Regions from separate parts of the Brevibacillus schisleri genome, predicted to be linked through region 3. Evidence: riboswitches for the same ligand, from Rfam matches in the RefSeq annotation. Region 3 holds a riboswitch; each other region holds the start of a gene.

What was found. Region 3 has a riboswitch for cobalamin ahead of nrdI (class Ib ribonucleoside-diphosphate reductase assembly flavoprotein NrdI). Riboswitches for the same ligand answer to the same signal wherever they lie in the genome.
Region 1: linked by a shared signal. The riboswitch ahead of ACUUHJ_RS20685 (ABC transporter substrate-binding protein) and the one ahead of nrdI (class Ib ribonucleoside-diphosphate reductase assembly flavoprotein NrdI) in region 3 are both predicted to bind cobalamin.
Region 2: linked by a shared signal. The riboswitch ahead of ACUUHJ_RS11095 (ABC transporter substrate-binding protein) and the one ahead of nrdI (class Ib ribonucleoside-diphosphate reductase assembly flavoprotein NrdI) in region 3 are both predicted to bind cobalamin.

What each region holds. Positions count from the first base shown of each region.
Region 1 covers NZ_JBVNDM010000001.1:4,371,767-4,377,824, reverse strand. The annotation lists gene ACUUHJ_RS20710 (manganese-dependent inorganic pyrophosphatase) at 1-481, shown strand, start outside; gene ACUUHJ_RS20705 (hypothetical protein) at 531-701, opposite strand; gene ACUUHJ_RS20700 (MerR family transcriptional regulator) at 838-1,596, shown strand; gene ACUUHJ_RS20695 (pyridoxamine 5'-phosphate oxidase family protein) at 1,644-2,228, opposite strand; gene ACUUHJ_RS20690 (MBL fold metallo-hydrolase) at 2,385-3,329, shown strand; cobalamin riboswitch at 3,481-3,629, shown strand; gene ACUUHJ_RS20685 (ABC transporter substrate-binding protein) at 3,782-4,777, shown strand; gene ACUUHJ_RS20680 (FecCD family ABC transporter permease) at 4,779-5,816, shown strand; gene ACUUHJ_RS20675 (ABC transporter ATP-binding protein) at 5,825-6,058, shown strand, end outside.
Region 2 covers NZ_JBVNDM010000001.1:2,231,102-2,237,159, reverse strand. The annotation lists gene ACUUHJ_RS11110 (IS1182 family transposase) at 1-1,334, opposite strand, end outside; gene ACUUHJ_RS11105 (heme ABC transporter ATP-binding protein) at 1,479-2,291, opposite strand; gene ACUUHJ_RS11100 (FecCD family ABC transporter permease) at 2,288-3,346, opposite strand; gene ACUUHJ_RS11095 (ABC transporter substrate-binding protein) at 3,371-4,390, opposite strand; cobalamin riboswitch at 4,561-4,760, opposite strand; gene ACUUHJ_RS11090 (M24 family metallopeptidase) at 4,774-5,868, opposite strand; gene ACUUHJ_RS11085 (alpha/beta fold hydrolase) at 5,993-6,058, shown strand, end outside.
Region 3 covers NZ_JBVNDM010000001.1:3,591,864-3,597,921, reverse strand. The annotation lists gene tlp (small acid-soluble spore protein Tlp) at 1-97, shown strand, start outside; gene mnmA (tRNA 2-thiouridine(34) synthase MnmA) at 237-1,349, shown strand; gene ACUUHJ_RS16800 (hypothetical protein) at 1,371-1,700, shown strand; gene ACUUHJ_RS16795 (ACT domain-containing protein) at 1,740-2,252, shown strand; gene ACUUHJ_RS16790 (alpha/beta hydrolase) at 2,284-3,108, opposite strand; cobalamin riboswitch at 3,279-3,478, shown strand; gene nrdI (class Ib ribonucleoside-diphosphate reductase assembly flavoprotein NrdI) at 3,641-4,000, shown strand; gene nrdE (class 1b ribonucleoside-diphosphate reductase subunit alpha) at 3,987-6,058, shown strand, end outside.

The sequences.
Region 1 (6,058 bases), 780 kb from region 3:
GCTGTTGAAATCCCCAACTTGCACGGAGCAAGATGTGGCGGCTGCTCATGAGCTGGCTGAAATCGCAGGTGTCAATCTGGAAGCATACGGTCTGGACATGCTCAAAGCGGGGGCAGACCTGAGCGACAAAACAATCGAACAATTGCTCACATTGGATGCAAAAGAATTCCAAATGGGTAATGCGAAAGTAGAAATCGCACAAGTAAATGCAGTAGATGTCAATGATGTACTTGCACGCCAAGGCGAACTGGAAGCAGCTATGAATGCAAACATCGCTGAAAAAGGTTTGGACCTGTTCGTGTTTGTTGTAACGGATATCTTGAACAACGATTCTGTTGCGATCGCTCTTGGTAGCGCAACACAAGTGGTAGAAAAAGCGTACCAAGTAACATTGGTAGACAACAAAGCTGTTCTGAAGGGCGTTGTCTCCCGTAAGAAGCAAATCGTACCGGTATTGACTGATACATTCCAAGCTCTGTAAAAAGAAAGGTGGCTGCCATGCACAGGATGCGGGCAGCCATTTTTTATTTCTACATTCCTTGGCTAGGATTATTGTGCATCTGGAACAAGGTTTGCTGGGCATAAGCATCGTCACTGTAATGCGTGATGGCATGTTTATCTCTGGCTTTGAGGCTAAGCAACCCTGTTAATCCCCATCCGGCACCGACTACGGCTACAATGAAACCGATGATATAGAGCATCGAAGTCCCCCCTTGTATGGCGTTATCTATATTTTAACAAATTATGGATAGAGAGTAACGCCAATTTTATGCTGAAAATGTGTTTGACATTGACGGTCCGTAAATGTGTACGATCAATTTGTCAGGAGGAATGAACATGGAATATACGGTGCAAAAGCTAGGACTCCTGGCGGGTGTCAGCACCCGGACGCTCCGATACTACGATGAAATTGAGCTTCTCAAGCCGGCGAGAATCAATTCGTCAGGGTATCGCATTTACGGACAGCTTGAGGTTGATCGATTGCAGCAAATCCTTTTTTACCGCGAGCTGGGTGTGAGCTTGGAGGAGATCAAGGAGATCCTGGATTCACCAACCTTTGATGCTGACCGAGCACTGTGGGAGCACCGCGAGAAGCTCCTGGAAAGGCGAGCGCAATTGGATGCGTTAATCGCCAATGTCGATTTGACATTAGCACAAAGAGAGGGGACCAAAACGATGAGTGACAAACAAAAATTTGAAGGCTTCAAGCAGAAGTTGATTGACGACAACGAGGCACAATACGGAGAAGAAATTCGTGCAAAATATGGAAGTGAGCAGGTTGACAAATCCAATCAGAAAATAAAAGGAATGACCGAGCAGGAGTACGCCGCACTTGAGCAGTTAAATGAAGAACTGCATGAGACGTTGGCAAAGGCCTTTGCGACGGGAGATCCTGCTCATGAGCTTGCGCAAAAAGCAGCAGATCTTCACCGTCAATGGCTCAGCTTTTATTGGGACAGTTACAGCAAGGAAGGGCACGCAGGTGTTGCCCAGATGTACGTCGATGACCCGCGCTTTACTGCTTACTATGACAAGGAACAGCCAGGTGTAGCCGCGTTTCTCCGCGATGCAGTGGTCATTTATACCAGCAAGTAAAGAGTTTTCAAACAAAGAAGCTGCGAGCAAGGCAGCTTCTTTGCATTTTACGCTTCGTTATCCCCACCTACTGCGGGAAAAAGCTTTTGTCCCAATGGTGTTGGCAATCCATCCATGCTTACTACGTTGTTTTCCTTTTGATAAGCAAGCAGTTCCTGCTCGTCTTTAGCCAAAGTCCATTTCTGAAGGGTGTCGCGTTCTTTTGAGTAGGAATAGAAGGGGATAGCCCAGCCGCAAGAAGTCTTTACTTCCTGTACGTTTACGGTAATGATTTGACGAGCACCGGGCAGAAGCGGGAAGTCTTTTACGAGCTCATCCCACCGAGGCGAATCTGGGAGAATAACCGTTCCTTTGCCGAATAAGCGCATGATCAGAGGGGGGCCTTCAAATGCACAAAACATGAGAGTAATCCGGCCATTTTCCTGTAGATGTGCACTGGTTTCGTTTCCGCTTCCGGTCAGGTCTAAATAGGCCACCTCGGTAGGCGATATGATGCGAAAGGAATCGTACCCTTTCGGTGAAAGATTCACGTGACCATCTGTGTCCATAGGAGCAGAGGCAACGAAGAACATTCGCTGCTTCTTGATAAACTTCTCATGCTCAGGTCTTAACTCAGAAAAAAGCTGACCCATTTTGCACCCCTCCAGGTAAAGGAATTGTTTTTACTACCCTCATATTACGATGAAAATATGAAGAATTTGTGTTGTTTTTCCCAGTTCGTCCAAAATTGATGATAAAGTGTAAATATTCCCTCAATAAAATGGTTTTTGAAAAGGAGGAGCATTTACATGCAATCATCACAGCCAATTTACTTAGGGGAGCGCATCCATTTAATAGACGGTTTCGATATGGGCTGGGCGGAACGCACGGGGACATATGTCATCGCTGAAGAAGAACTGACTTTGGTCGAAACAGGGCCAAGCCCCTCCGTCCCATACATCAAGACCGGCCTCGCCAAGCTCGGTTTTACCCCGGAACAAGTAAAATACATCATCGTGACGCACATTCATTTGGATCATGCGGGAGGAGTGGGACTTTTTCTAAAGGATTGCCCAAACGCAAAGATCGTCGTCCATCCAAAGGGTGCACGTCACCTCGTTGATCCAAGCCGACTGATCGCAGGGGCGAGAGCGGTGTACCATGATGATTTTGATCGATTGTTTGATCCGATTGAGGCTGTTCCCGAAGAGCGAATTTTGATTCGTGGAGACGGAGATACACTAAAGATCGGGGCGAATTGCATGTTGGAGTTTCTGGATTCGCCAGGTCATGCCAATCATCATTTCAGCATCTACGATCCCGTTAGCCGCGGCATGTTCACAGGTGATACGGCAGGTGTACTTTATCCGCAGCTTAAAAAGGACGGTATACACCTCGTGCTGCCATCTACTTCTCCGAATCAGTTTGACCCAGATGCCATGTTAGCGTCTCTACGTCGATTTGAAGCGCGCAAGCTGAATTGCATTTACTTTGGTCATTTTGGGATGTCTGAACAGGTAGACGATGTGTACCGCCAAATACGTGAGTGGCTCCCTGTGTTTGTGGCGGAAGGAGAATCAACACTTGCTGCTGGACAAACATATGCTGACCTGTCTCGTAAGTTATTGGAACGAGTCTCGGAGCATCTACAGTCACAAGGCATCAATGATGACCACGAAGTTTTCGGAGTACTCAAGCTCGATTTACAGGTGTGCGCCATGGGCATTCTGGATTATTTGCACAAACGAGGGTAAAAGCTTTGCCAAAAGCATTCCATTTGCCTGAACCCTTTGTTCAGGCGCTTTCATTTTTAGCAGACAAGAAAGTAATAGCTTACGTGTTTGTCATTCTTTTTTCACCCAAGGAATGCTATGATGTAGGATGAGTCATGGACTGTGACAATTTCAAACGTAACAGCAAATAGGTGCCTCGTCTTTTCTCAAAAAGATCGGGTGAAAAGGGAAGTCGGTGAAAATCCGACGCGGTCCCGCCACTGTAAATCGGCTCGTTACTCAGCCGTAAGCCAGGAGACCTGCCTGTTTGTTTTCGTGCCTGTTGCCTTCGCGGAAAGGATCGGCCTATTTCAGGAAGCAGTCCTGTCTGTTTGCCCTGAGGTACCGACCCTTTGATTTCCGAATGGAAGCAAGGGTCGCTTTTTTTATTGGAAGGTACAGTCAATCAGACACGCAGAAAGGAAGTTCTACATATGAAACGTTCATTGCGATTCATGATCCCACTACTAGTTGCGGCGAGCCTCGCAGGTTGTGCGGGTAACGATAACAGCCAGCCAGCACCTGGTGGACAAACAAGTGCACCGCAGACAGCACCGCAAGAGAATACAGCCGAGCAGCCTGCAAAACAAACTACGTATCCGTTGACAGTCAAGGATGCGACAGGAAAAGAAGTAACCTTTGCAAAAGCTCCTGAGCGAATCGTCTCCACATCACCTGCCGAGACAGAGATTTTGTTCGCATTAGGCTTGGAAAATCGGATTGTAGCTGTCTCGGACTATGATGATTATCCAGAAGCGGCGAAGGCAAAACCGAAAATTGGCGGCGTCGTCAAACCGAATGAAGAAGCGATTCTCGCTCAAACGCCAGATATGGTCGTCGGTGGGATTTCGATGGAGAAGCCAGTGGCTGACAAGCTCAAATCACTCGGGATGCCCGTCTACATTACCCATCCGACAAAGATGGATGACATCCTAAACAATGTGTTAGCGATGGGAGTGATCACTAACAAACAAGAACAAGCCGAAAAAGTCGTCGCGCAAATGAAGAAGGATATCGCGTACGTTCAAGATGCAGTGAAACATGTAAAACCGGAAGAGAAGAAAAAGGTATACCTTGAATTTTCCCCAGGCTGGACAGTCGGAAAAGGTGAATTCATGGACGAACTCATCACACTGGCTGGAGCGACAAACATTGCTTCTGACACACAGGGCTGGAATCCGATCAGTGAAGAAAAGATTTTGCAAAACGATCCAGACGTCATTTTGTATGCGAGCGGAATTACCGATGAAAAGACTGGCGTCAAGCTGGAGGATATGATCGCCAAGCGTAATGGCTGGGATAAAATGAAGGCGATTCGTGAAAAACAAATCTTTGGCATGGACCAAAATATTTTGTCCCGTCCCGGTCCGCGTATTACACAAGGCTTGATCGAAGTAGCGAAGGCGATTTACCCAGACTTGGTGAAATAAAATGAAGAAACGATTGTTCATATGGGGAGGAGTCAGCTTTCTCGTCCTTCTGGCATCAATAGTCATCAGCATCTCGATGGGGGCGGCACATCTCCCCATTTCGCAAGTATGGCTCATCCTGCTCCATCAAATCTCGGGCTTGTCTGAGTGGATCACCGTAACGTGGCCGGAGTCATCTGAGCAAATTGTCATGAAGGTTCGTTTTCCACGCGTTGTATTGGCTGTTTTGATTGGCGCCTGCTTGTCTCTTGCGGGAGCGGGTTTTCAGGGAGTTTTGCGAAATCCTCTCGCAGATCCGTTTACGATGGGCGTGGCATCAGGTTCTGCTGTCGGAGCAGCCTTTTTGATCCTGTTTGGCTTGCAAATCAGCTTTTTGGGTGCATGGAGCACGCCTGTTGTCGCTTTTCTTACAGGACTGCTCAGTTTATGGATCGTACTCGGACTCGCGAACACGCAAGGAAAGCTGCAAACGGAGACCCTGATTTTGTCTGGTGTTGTGGTGCAGGCTTTTCTCGGCTCACTCGTTTCCTTTATGGTGTCGCTATCCGACCAGACGGTGAATGAGATCGTGTTCTGGCTGATGGGCAGCCTGTCATTTCGGGGCTGGGCCTTCACGTATGTCTTGATTCCGTACTTGGTCATAGGCGGAATGGTGCTGGTAAGCTATGCACGTTCCTTGAACCTATTTGCGTTAGGCGAGCGGCAGGCTGCGCATCTCGGCGTCCATGTAGATCGAACGAAGCTGGTGGTTTTGGTCGTCTCGACTCTTCTGACGGCAGCGGCGGTTTCTATCGCGGGAATTATCGGGTTCGTTGGCCTAGTGGTACCGCACCTCGTCCGTATGCTTGTCGGTCCTGACCATCGAATTTTACTGCCAATGGCTGCGATCTGCGGTGGTATTTATGTGCTGTGGGCCGATACTCTCGCCAGAATGCTGCTAAGTCCAACGGAAATCCCGCTCGGTGTCGTGACAGCATTTCTGGGTGCACCGTTTTTCGCGTATTTATTAAAGCAAAATAAACGCTTTAGGAAGAGGTAACGTATGCAATGATCAATGTGCACAGCTTGCAAAAATCGTATCAGGATACGCCAGTTTTGCACGGAATCGATTTTTGCGTGGACAAGGGAGAATTTTTTGGCATTATCGGACCAAATGGAAGCGGTAAATCCACCTTGCTGAAAATGATTTCAGGGGTCATTAAGGCAGATGCAGGAGACATTTTGCTTCAGGAGAAAAAGCTTCATTCCTATCCACGTAAAGAGCTTGCCAAAATACTGGCT
Region 2 (6,058 bases), 1.4 Mb from region 3:
ATTGCCATTGCAGAAAAGAGGCAGTGTTCGGATACATTTCGAATGCCTCTTTTGTATGTTTCTTTTAAGTTATGCTGCCTTTTCATTGTACCGAAGGTACCCTCGCACCATATTCTTCTTTGCCTTTGGATAACACTGTACTCTTGGCTTTGCTTCCTTGCTTGGTTGCGTTCTTTAGCCTCTTGGAATAATGGTCTTTCTATTGTTTTGCGAGATGCGGTTTGTCCAAAACATTGTTGGCGTAACTCACAGGACTTACAGTCCTTTGTTTGGGCAGCATAAATTTTGCTATAACTTTGTTTCCAACTGTGCCACTTAACATGAGTAAATTGAAGTGCCTTGCCATTCGAGCAATAATAGGCATCGTTCATTTCATCAAATGTAAATTGTACTGACCTTTCGGTCTGATCAATAACACCTTTTATCGGAGAGATATAACCGGTTATCTTTAAATTTTCTAATTCATGGTGTACTCCAGAGCGATCATACCCTTTATCTGCGCCTACTTTGCCAATATGTAAACCAAATTTCTCTTTTTGTATCTGTAATCGCTTTATAAATGGTTCGTGGTCATTCACATTAGCAGCCGTAACGTGTATATCAGTTATGATTCCATGCTTAACGTCCACACTGGTATGCGCTAAATAGTGAAATCCCTTGGGTTTATTAGGACGGTTCAATAAACCTGACTCCGGGTCTGTTGTGCTCTGTTTTACTTCCTTCTCAGGAGGAGAGGTTTTAGGTTTTCTTCCTCGTTTTTTCCTAGTGGGATCGTTATCTCTGTCTTTTTTAATTCTCCGTGCTTCCTTTTCTAGCTCTTCAAGGTACTCAGTAGGCTTTTTCTCCACTAAAACTTTTTCTGACCTATTAATCGATGCATTCGCTTTGATGTGAGTAGAATCAACAACAATTATTTCCCCAGTAACTAAACCAGTTCGAATACATTCCGAGACGATGTGATCGAAGATCTCCTGAAAAATATGACTTTCTTTAAATCTACGACGGCGGTTCTGGCTCAGTGTGGAATGATCGGGAACAGTGTCAGTTAAGTCCAATCCTAAAAACCATCGATAGGCCAAATTCACTTGGATTTCTTGTTCCAACTTCCTTTCGGAAGGGATGCCATAAAGATACCCGATAAGGATCATTTTCATTAACAAAACTGGATCAACTGAGCGACGACCTACAGGCGAGTATAAGTGTTGCACTTTCTCATAGATAAAAGAAAAATCAATCTTATTACGAACAACACGTAAAAAATGATTCTCGGGTACAAGATCATCCAAATTTAAGAACATAAACTGGTGCTGTTTGTCTCCATCGATTCCCATCATGAGATAGCCCTCCAAAATAAAAAGAACCGTATAGAAATGATTTCTACACGATTCCCAGAAACCCCTATCTCTACGGCAATTTGTCAACAGCCCCGACTAGGCATCCCCTCTTATGAAAATCAAAGAAACTCAACTTGTCCCCCGTCAGTTGACTCCACTTATTACCTTCTGGATAGATGGCTTCACACGGATCGCTTCCGAGTAGAAATATACATGCTTTTTTCCAGTAATAGGATGGGTCGTCACTTCTGTCTCTACTCCGAAAACATCCCGGATCAGAGTGGGTGTCAAGACCTCCTCTGGCGTCCCTGATGTAACGATTTCCCCGTCACAGATCACGTACAGACGATCACAGTACATCGCTGCAATATTGAGATCATGCAACGAGGACAACACTGTAATCCCAAGATTTTTGACCAGATCCATCACCTGCAACTGGTATCGAACATCCAAATGGTTCGTCGGTTCGTCAAGGACAAGGAACTGGGCTTGCTGCACCAAAGCTCTGGCAATTAACACCCGCTGCTTCTCTCCACCCGATAAACTGAAAAAGCTGCGATCGGCATATGTTTGCATCCCTACCCGCTGTAGTGCTTCTTCACAAATCTGAAGGTCTTCTGCGTTATCAGACTGAAATAGTCGTTTATGCGGAGCACGTCCCATATTCACGATTTCGGTTACCGAAAAATCAAATTCAACAGAGGACTCCTGCCGTACTGCTGCCATTCGCTGAGCGTTTTGACGCGAGGTTAACTTGTATACGTCGTCGCCATCCAGTGAGATCCATCCCGAACGCGGCTTCAGTACCCGATAAATACTTTTTAGCAATGTGGACTTCCCACTGCCATTCGGCCCGATCAGTCCCACAAACTCTCCAGAGCGCACCTCCAGACTGACGTTGCGCAGGATTCCCTTTTTCTCCAGTTCGACCGATATATTCTCAACCTGCAAATTCATCGTCCGCTACCTCCAAAGGAATAAGAACTCCGCAACATCAACCAGATAAAGAATGGACCACCACATAGCGCTGTCAAAATACCGATCGGCAGCTCCTCCGGTGCAAATGCAAGCCTGGCGACTACATCAACCCAGATGAGAAATATCGCGCCAAACAAAGCGCTGACAGGCAGGACACGTCTGTGATCTGATCCGACCATCACACGGACAATATGGGGCATCATTAATCCGACAAAACCGATTGATCCCGCGATGGACACGATCACCCCCGTGAGTAGTGCCGTGATCACCAGGAGAAGCTTGCGGAATTGTACCGTATTAACCCCCAGTGTTCCCGCTGACTCCTCGCCCATCAGCATCGCATTGAGCGAGCGGTATTGGGCCATTAAGACGATGAGACAGATGACAACAATCAATGTAGGGATCGTCAGGTACTCCCATTTGCCGCCAGCCAGACTGCCACTCAACCAAAACAGGACCGTTCCAATTCCATGCTCATTCGGTGCTGAAAACACAAGGAGACTGGTAATGGCCGACAAGATCGCAGATATCGCAATTCCAGCCATGAGCAGGCGTACCGTCGAGTTTTGTCCTCCAATACGAGATAGCGTAAAAATGAGAATGATGGACACGAGAGAGCCTGTAAAAGCGCCAAAGGTTAACGCATATTGCCCGTACATGCTGAATGCTCCGAAAATAATTACGGAAGTAGCTCCAACGGAAGCACCTGAAGATACGCCTAACACATACGGGTCAGCCAGGGAGTTGCGAACCAACGATTGGATCGCTACTCCCACGACAGACAGACCTGCGCCGACGATCGCCCCCAAGAGTACACGCGGAAAGCGAATATCCCAAATAATTGTTTGCTCCCCTTGGGACCAGTCCACCTCAATCCATTGGGTCAACATCGGAATTTTTGATAAGGCAATTTTCCATACCGTAGTCGGTTTAATCTCCACCGATCCGAGCGTAACTGCGAACGTAATCGAGAGGAAGAGTCCGACCAATAAAGTAATGATGATAGAAGGTAACTTGATCTGTTGCAGTGCTATTCCCTCCCTTAAAAGGGGCGTACTCTATTTGAATTTATCCGGGTAGAGTCCTTCCGCCAAAATTTTCAGCGCAATCGGTGCTCGAACGCCTTCAGAAGCCGCAGACAATGGCAATACAACCAGTCGTTGATTTTTAATCGCCGGGATATCCGCCAGTTCTTTTTTGGTCAAAAGGAAATTACGCTTTTGCTCAACAGTTCTATCCCCGTAGTCTACGATAATAATCACGTCTGGATTGCGACTCACTACTTGCTCCCAATTGACCTCTGCCCAACCCTTTTGAATATCGTCAAAAATGTTCTTGCCGCCAGCCGTTTTGATTAAGGACGTCATGTAGTTGTTGGCTGCTGTGAATGGCTTATCTTCCCCGTTGTCGTACACGAATACTTTAAGTGGCTCGTCCACCTTGCCAATTTTGCTAATCGTTTGATCCATTTCACTCTTCATTTTATGGATCAAATCATTGGCTTTGTCCTCCACACGGAAAATGCGTCCGATGTTCGTAATATCCGCGAACACATCGTCGATCGTTGGACCAGGCTTGTTAGACGATTCTTGCAGATACGATTTGATGCCGACCTTTTCCAAATCCTGCATCGTTCCTACGCCCTTTTCGCCGAAACCGCTTTTCCATCCGGCGTACACGAAGTCTGGGTTCGCTGCCAACAGCACTTCTTTCGTAGGATACTTGTCAGACAGGACCGGAATCTTGTCATAATCTGCTTTTAACGCTGGAAGGATTTCATCGTCCAGGTAAGCGGTTCCGACCATTTTATCAGCCAGGCCCAACGCCAACATGATTTCGGTGACGTGTTGGTTCAATGTCACGGCACGTTCAGGTGCTGTTGGATAGGTCATTTCGATGCCATTATTGGTGAGTGTTACAGGCTTGCTCTCTGCTGCTGGAGCAGCGGTTTGTTCTGTTTTGGCTGGAGCCTGCGTTGTCGTAGTGGAGCCGCATGCCGAAACCAAAAGCATGGCAGCTGTCATGATACCGAAAGCTAGTCCTTTCATTACTGTATGTGTTTTGATTGTATGAAACATCTGTAATCCCCTTTTTCTTTTATAAATGTTGTAGTAAACCAATTGCTTCCACAAAAAAAGCACCCCCCATTTCAATCGGGAGGTGCATGACAAACGTAGATATAGCCATAATAGGCGCAAAGGCGCCCTTTCATAGACTGTTTCCACATCTGCCCCATCCTCGTGGGTCGATTGTAAATGATCGCATGGCAGGTCTCCTGGCTTACGGATCAACACACCCAGCTACCTTCCCATTTTTTGTCTCGCAAAAAACAGTGGCTATTCGCTAGGCGCTCCTCGTTACAGTGGCGGGACCGCGCCGGTTTTTCACCGGACTTCCCTTTTAAGCTGACGGCATATGCCATCCAGCACCATTCGATACGTATTCAATTTTTCCAACTTATTCATCCGTTAATAGAAGTCAGTTTTTTCGGGAACTGCGTGAGTATTTCAACGCCCGTTTCCGTAACCAATACATCGTCTTCAATCCGCACGCCACCTACTCCTGGCAAATAGATGCCCGGCTCGATGGTAAAGACCATTCCTGGACGAAGCACTTCTTGGTTCTGGCTGTGAACAGACGGATATTCGTGTACATCCATCCCTAGTCCATGCCCAAGGCGGTGCATGAAGTATTCTCCGTAGCCTTTTGCGGTGATAACATCGCGAGCGGTTTTATCCAAATGCGCAAAGGTCACACCCGGACGAATCTCAGCAATTGCCGCTTCGTTAGCAGCCAATACTGTCTCGTAAATTTCTTGTAGCTGGGCGCTGATCTCGCCTACAGCAAAGGTACGCGTAATATCGGATACATATCCGTTCGCAGCTACCCCGATATCAAACAAAAGCAAGTCGCCTTCTAGCACCTGGCGCGTTCCTGGCTTCCCATGTGGCAAAGCGGACTTCTCCCCTGCCAATACCATGGACGTAAAGGATGGACCTTCTGCACCCCAGCGCTTCATCTGGAATTCCAGCTCAGCTACGATTTCTGTCTCGGTCATGCCTGTCTTGACTTTTTTCAGGGTCTCCCGCAAGGAATCCTCGACCAACTGAACAGCGTGCTTCAGACGATCCACTTCGTCCGCAGATTTGATCAAACGCATTTCACGGAGTGGCTCTTCCACGTCTACATAGCTCGACGCCAGAACAACTTGTCCAAGTGCTTCATAGCGCTCGACAGTCATATGACTTTTTTCAATTCCAAGCTTCGCCAAGTTCGCTGGTAACACTTGCTTGAGGATTTCATACGGGTTTTGGATATCCGTATGTGTATGGATATCTTGAACGAACGAAGCCTCTGCTGCTGCCTCACGATCAAGAGCAGGTACAATTAAGGAAGGCTTTCCTTCAGCAGGAATAACAAGACCCATAAAACGTTCATGTGGGTCAGTAAAAAATCCGGTCAAATAGTAGACGTGCTTGGGAGAGGTAATCAACACCGCGTTCAGCTCTTGCTCTGTCAAAAACGTGTGGAGCTTCGAAATGCGCTCTTGAAACAACTTCTTCACCCTGCTTTCACCAATTATTCTATTGCGAGAATACCACTTCCCCATCAAAAAAAGAAGAGTTCAATTGCAAAATCTACTTCGGATCGGACAACCTAAGGGTGGGGTGAAAACAAAAATGGAACAAATACTCGTCCATCAGGATGGCAAGCAGTTTGCTTTTCACATATCGGGGAAAGGCCAG
Region 3 (6,058 bases):
AGAGGAAAAAGCAAACCTCGAAGCGAAGAATCAGCGTCGTGAAGAAAGCATCGAGGGATATCGCGCGGAAATCAAGGATGAATCTACGCAGGCATAACCTTGCTACCAAACGTCTGGCGCCAACTATGCGTCAGGCGTTTTTTCATTCTATCGGGCAAAAGTGCAACAAAACATGATTTGTTTTGCGAAACATGGTAATCTGTAATGGTACAAATTGAATAAGAGGAGAAAGACTTATGAAGCGACCAGAAGATACACGCGTCGTTGTCGGCATGTCCGGCGGAGTCGACTCCTCCGTGACGGCTTACCTGCTTAAGCAACAGGGATATGACGTCATCGGCATCTTCATGAAAAACTGGGATGATACCGATGAATTCGGCCACTGCACGGCGGAAGAAGACTTCCAGGATGTCCGGCGCGTCTGTGAACAGATCGGCATTCCATATTACACGGTAAACTTTGAAAAAGAATACATGGACAAGGTATTCCAGTATTTTTTGGATGAATATAAACGGGGACGTACACCGAATCCGGATGTCATGTGCAACCGTGAAATCAAGTTCGGTGAGCTTCTCGCCAAGGTGATGGATCTGGGGGCGGATTATATTGCTACCGGCCATTACGCGCAGGTCAAGTACATCGATGGCGAGTACAAGCTGATTCGCGGCGTTGACAACAACAAGGACCAGACTTACTTCTTGAATGTATTGGGCCAAGAACAGCTTTCCAAAACGATGTTCCCGATTGGTCATCTCCCGAAGCCGCAAGTAAGGGAGATCGCGGAAAAAGCGGGACTCTATACAGCGAAAAAGAAGGACAGTACAGGGATCTGCTTTATTGGGGAGCGCAACTTCCGCGAGTTCCTGCAAAACTATTTGCCAGCCAAACCAGGAAATATCGAGACCGTAGATGGAGCAGTCATCGGTACGCACGACGGACTGATGTACTATACATTGGGTCAACGACAAGGATTAGGGATTGGCGGAGGTCATGGTACAAGCGGACAGCCTTGGTTTGTTGTAGACAAGGATCTGGAACGGAATGCCCTGATCGTTGGCGAAGGCTCTGATCATATCCGTCTGTACTCGAAGAGTCTCTTGGCGACCAACGTGAGCTGGGTGAGTGATAAGAAACCATCCGAAACGTTTACTTGTACAGCCAAATTCCGTTATCGCCAGCCAGATCAGGGAGTAACCGTTCACCTGCTGGAGGATGGCAACGTGGAAGTTGTATTTGATCAGCCGCAAAAAGCAGTGACACCTGGTCAGGCTGTCGTCTTCTACGATGGGGAAGTGTGCTTGGGTGGGGGTACGATTGATAAGGTACGCTTAGTCGATAAAGAGAACTAAGATAGACGGGGGAAGCACTCGGTGGATGCTACGAAAAAATCAAAAGTGATTATCGTTTCATTTTTGGCGGGAGCAGTTCTCTTGGCGATCATCTCTTATTTCGGGATGGCCTCCATGGGTAAAGAGCATATGGTGACGATCCAAAACGTCATCAAGGAGAACGGCGGGGTTGTAAACGCGGGTGGAGTGACAGCTGTTCCGCTGGAGGAAAGTCCTTTTACCAACGGCGGAAAAGGCAATACCATCTACCGTATCTACTATACGAAAGATGGGCAAACGTTGACGGCTTGGTATCGTGCTGATAACGAATCCTCCATCAAGAAAGAGCCGGAAGCATGGATTCTGCCGTAAAAACAAGGATAAACCTGACTGGGAGAGTGAAGGCATCACATGACCCAATATGCTGGATTGCGTGAACTGGCTGAACTGATTCGAAGACTCGAGCCAGAGTTAGCGAGTGCACAATTAAGTATTCTTGCTCATGAAAATAAAGAGGAAATCGCAACATTGCTAGTGGAAGGACTCGGGACAAAGATTCCTGTCCAACACAGCTCTGGCGAATATGCGAATCATTTGGCGATTTTGCGTGTAGGAGCGAACAAGTACACCTTTGCGCAAGATTGGAGAGAAGTGTACATCAGTGAAATCAATTACTGCGCTTGTCGCATACCTCCAGGGGCCCACGGATTGTTGGTTCGCCATATCGATTATCCAGGCGTGATTTATGATGTCTCACGAAAACTGGCCGAGTATCAAATCAATGTTTCCAAGTTGAATGTATCCCGCGAGCAAAAAGGGAAGAATGCCCTGCTTATCTCTGTGACTGATGAAGAGATTACACCAACGATTGTATCTGCCATCGAAGAGCTGCCCCAAATCACCAAAGTGTTATCTCTACAGTAAGCGAATCATGATAAACAAAAACTGCCCGTTGCTAGTAGCGGGCAGTTTTTTTCGTGGCGAATTTGAGTCCTTGACTAATGAAGACTGGCAAAACAGACGAGTGATTTTCGTTGGCAAATTCGTTAAAGGAAGCCTTGATTTGGCCCTTACCCATGGAGGACAATCGTTCGATCATCGCCAGTGATTTTTCTTTGACCAAGAATCGCCCATCGTTTTCCAACTCGCCGATCGTCAGGAGTGCATGGACGTCGAGGTCATCTGTCAGCAGGCTCGGCAATTGACTTTCCTTTGCAAGCAGCACGCTCTCATTCCAGTGGATAGAGGGACTACCGGCAATATACCGCTGGAACGCGTGTGGTCTCGACAGAAGCACATGCAAGACAAATAAGCCGCCTAGCGAATGTCCCAAAATCGCTTGCTGCGTCCGATCGATGGGGAAGTCGTTTTCGATGCTAGGCTTGAGCTCCTCCTCTAAAAAGGTGAGGAACTGCTCCGCTCCCCCCATCTGTGGCCACTCGGCTCCTTTTGGGCTGCCAGGAAGCTCTGAGGCGGGAACTTCATACGTGTAATCATAGAAACGAGCAGGATGATATGGGTCGTCTGTTGGATAGCCAATCCCGACGACGATAGCAGGATACACGCCAGTTCGTTCAGGGCCACGTGATTGTATCCGTATCGCTTCGGTCATAGTGGCAAAAACAGAGTTGCCATCTAGCAAATATATGACGGGAAAGCCTGATTCCGGAGGGGGATCGGCAGGTATACTTACGAAAATGTGATAGTCACGCTCTTGATAAGTCATGATTCTACGGTATGAACGAGGTATGACGACAGGTTGATAGTCGGTGCTTTTCATGAGGGCGACTCTCCAATCTCTCCAAGGCTAACCAACACACACAAAATCTATTATATGAACGAGAACCAGAGATTGGAAATAGCCGAAAAAGGAGAATAGTTAGTTTTCGAAAAGAGCCCATACTGAGCTTGACTCCTACGATATATTGAGGTAAAGTAAGTTTTACCAACTACATATTGATGCGGTAAGGTGTTTACCAGCCAGATTTGGTAGACTTAATAGGGAAGTCGGTGAGAATCCGACGCGGTCCCGCCACTGTAATGAGAGAGTTCCATTTGCGAAAGAAGGCCACTGATCATGAAGGATCGGGAAGGTGAAAATGGAGCGATGATCCAAAAGCCAGGAGACCTGCCTAACCGCTTGCACTGTTTACCCTACGGGAGATAGGGAAGTGTTCGAGCGCTCAATTCGCATTGGCGAATTGCTAGATGGAAGTCATCACGCGCATTCGGCATGTAAACGTCGGATGCGCTTTTACTTTGGCTAAATAACGTACATACAGAGTAAAAATAGCAAGGATAGGATGAGGGACATGCTAATCGCTTATGATTCAAAAACAGGAAACGTCCGACGATTCGTCAACAAAATTAATTTGCCACATGTGGAAATTGATCAAGATATGGTGTTGGACGAGCCATTCATTTTGATCACATACACGACGGGATTCGGACAAGTGCCGGAGAAGGTGGCGACGTTCCTGAAGCGAAATCATGTCCATCTGCGAGGGGTATCTGCCAGCGGCAACCGCAACTGGGGAACCAGCTTTGCCAAAAGCGCGGATACGATCGCGAGCCAATATGGCGTTCCGGTGATTTCAAAATTCGAACTGTCCGGTACCGGCCGTGACGTGGAACAATTTACGAGTGGGGTGGCAGCAATTGCGGCATATTGAATTGAACAACGAACTGATGCAGCGTGGCAACGACGGATTTTATCAACTGGAAAAGGATCGGGAGGCGGTTGCGGTCTTCATGGAAGAAGTGCAGTCCAACACGATGACTTTTGGCAGTGTGAAAGAACGCATGGACTATTTGATCGAGAATGACTTCTATGAAAACGTCTATGAAACATACACTGTTGAGCAGGTCGATGAAGTTTTCCGTTTGGCCTATGACGCCGATTTTCAATTTGCTTCGTATATGGCTATCTCCAAATTTTATAAAGATTACGCTTTGAAAACGAACGATAAATCGATGTACTTGGAGCAGTATCCAGACAGGGTGGCCGTTGTGGCACTGTCCCTTGGACAAGGTGACTTTGAGCTCGCTAAGCGTTTAACAGTATCCATGATGGACCAACGCTTGCAACCAGCGACACCAACTTTCCTGAACGCAGGAAAAAGCCGCCGGGGAGAAATGGTTTCCTGCTTCTTGCTCGAAATGGATGATTCACTGAATTCCATCAACTTTATTTTGGGAACTTGTATGCAGCTATCCAAAATTGGCGGCGGTGTAGCCGTAAACCTGTCCAAGCTTCGCGGACGAGGAGAGCCGATCAAAGGCGTCGAGGGCGCGGCAAAAGGTGTCATGCCGGTTCTCAAGCTGTTGGAAGATGCGTTTTCCTACGCGGATCAAATGGGGCAACGGAAAGGCTCAGGTGCAGCGTACTACAACATCTTCGGCTGGGATATCAACGAGTTTCTCGATTGCAAAAAGATCAATGCGGATGAAAAAGCCCGCATCAAAACGTTGTCCATCGGCCTGATCGTACCAAACGTGTTCTACAAGCTGGCTGAGGAAAACAAGCCACTGACTGTGTTTGCTCCATACTCCGTGTACAAAGAATACGGTGTGCATCTGGATGATATGGACCTCGATGAGATGTACGACGAGCTCTTTGCTAACGATCGCATCAAGAAAAAGACCGTGATGAGCGCACGCGAGATGTTGACCAAAATCGCGATGATCCAAATGGAATCGGGCTATCCGTACATCATGAACAAAACGAATGCGAACAACAACCATGCACTGAAAGATCTCGGTTCGGTAAAAATGTCCAACCTGTGCACGGAAATCTTCCAACTACAGGAGACTTCGACGATTACCAATTACGGCGAGATGGATATCATTCGTCGCGATATTAGCTGCAATCTGGCATCGCTCAATATTGTCAACGTGATGGAACGCAAAATGATCCGTGAATCCGTCCACGAAGGAATCGAAGCCATTACAGCCGTGAGTGACATGACGCGCGTAGAAAACGCTCCAGGCGTTCAAAAGGCAAACCGCGAGCTGCACTCCGTAGGTCTCGGTGCAATGAACCTGAACGGTTATCTGGCAAAGAACAGAATCGCTTACGAAAGTGAAGAAGCGAAAGATTTCGCCCGTACGTTCTTCATGATGATGAACTTCTACTCCTTGGAAAAAAGTATGGAAATTGCCAAGGTAACAGGCAAGACCTTCTTGGGCTTTGAACAATCGGAATATGCAAAAGGCACTTATTTTAACAAGTACGTGACGAACGATTACAGCCCGCGGACGGAAAAAGCTAAGCTTCTCTTTGAAGGAATGCACATTCCGACGCCAGCGGATTGGGCGGATCTACAGCAAAAGGTGCAAAAGCATGGCGTTTATCATGCGTACCGTTTGGCGATTGCACCGACACAGAGCATTTCCTACATTCAGAATGCGACTTCTAGTGTGATGCCAATTGTTGAGCATATCGAAACGAGAACGTATGCCAACTCTACGACGTATTACCCGATGCCATACTTGTCGCAGGAAAACTATTTTTACTACAAATCGGCGTATGTCATCGACCAATTCAAAGTGATTGATCTGATTGCCGAAATTCAAGAGCACATCGACCAAGGAATTTCGACTGTGCTGCACGTGAACAGCAACATTTCAACCAGAGAGCTAGCTCGCTATTACATTTACGCAGCGAAAAAAGGTCTGAAGTCGCTCTACTATACGCGTACGAAGCATTTGACTGTAGAAGAGTGCATTAG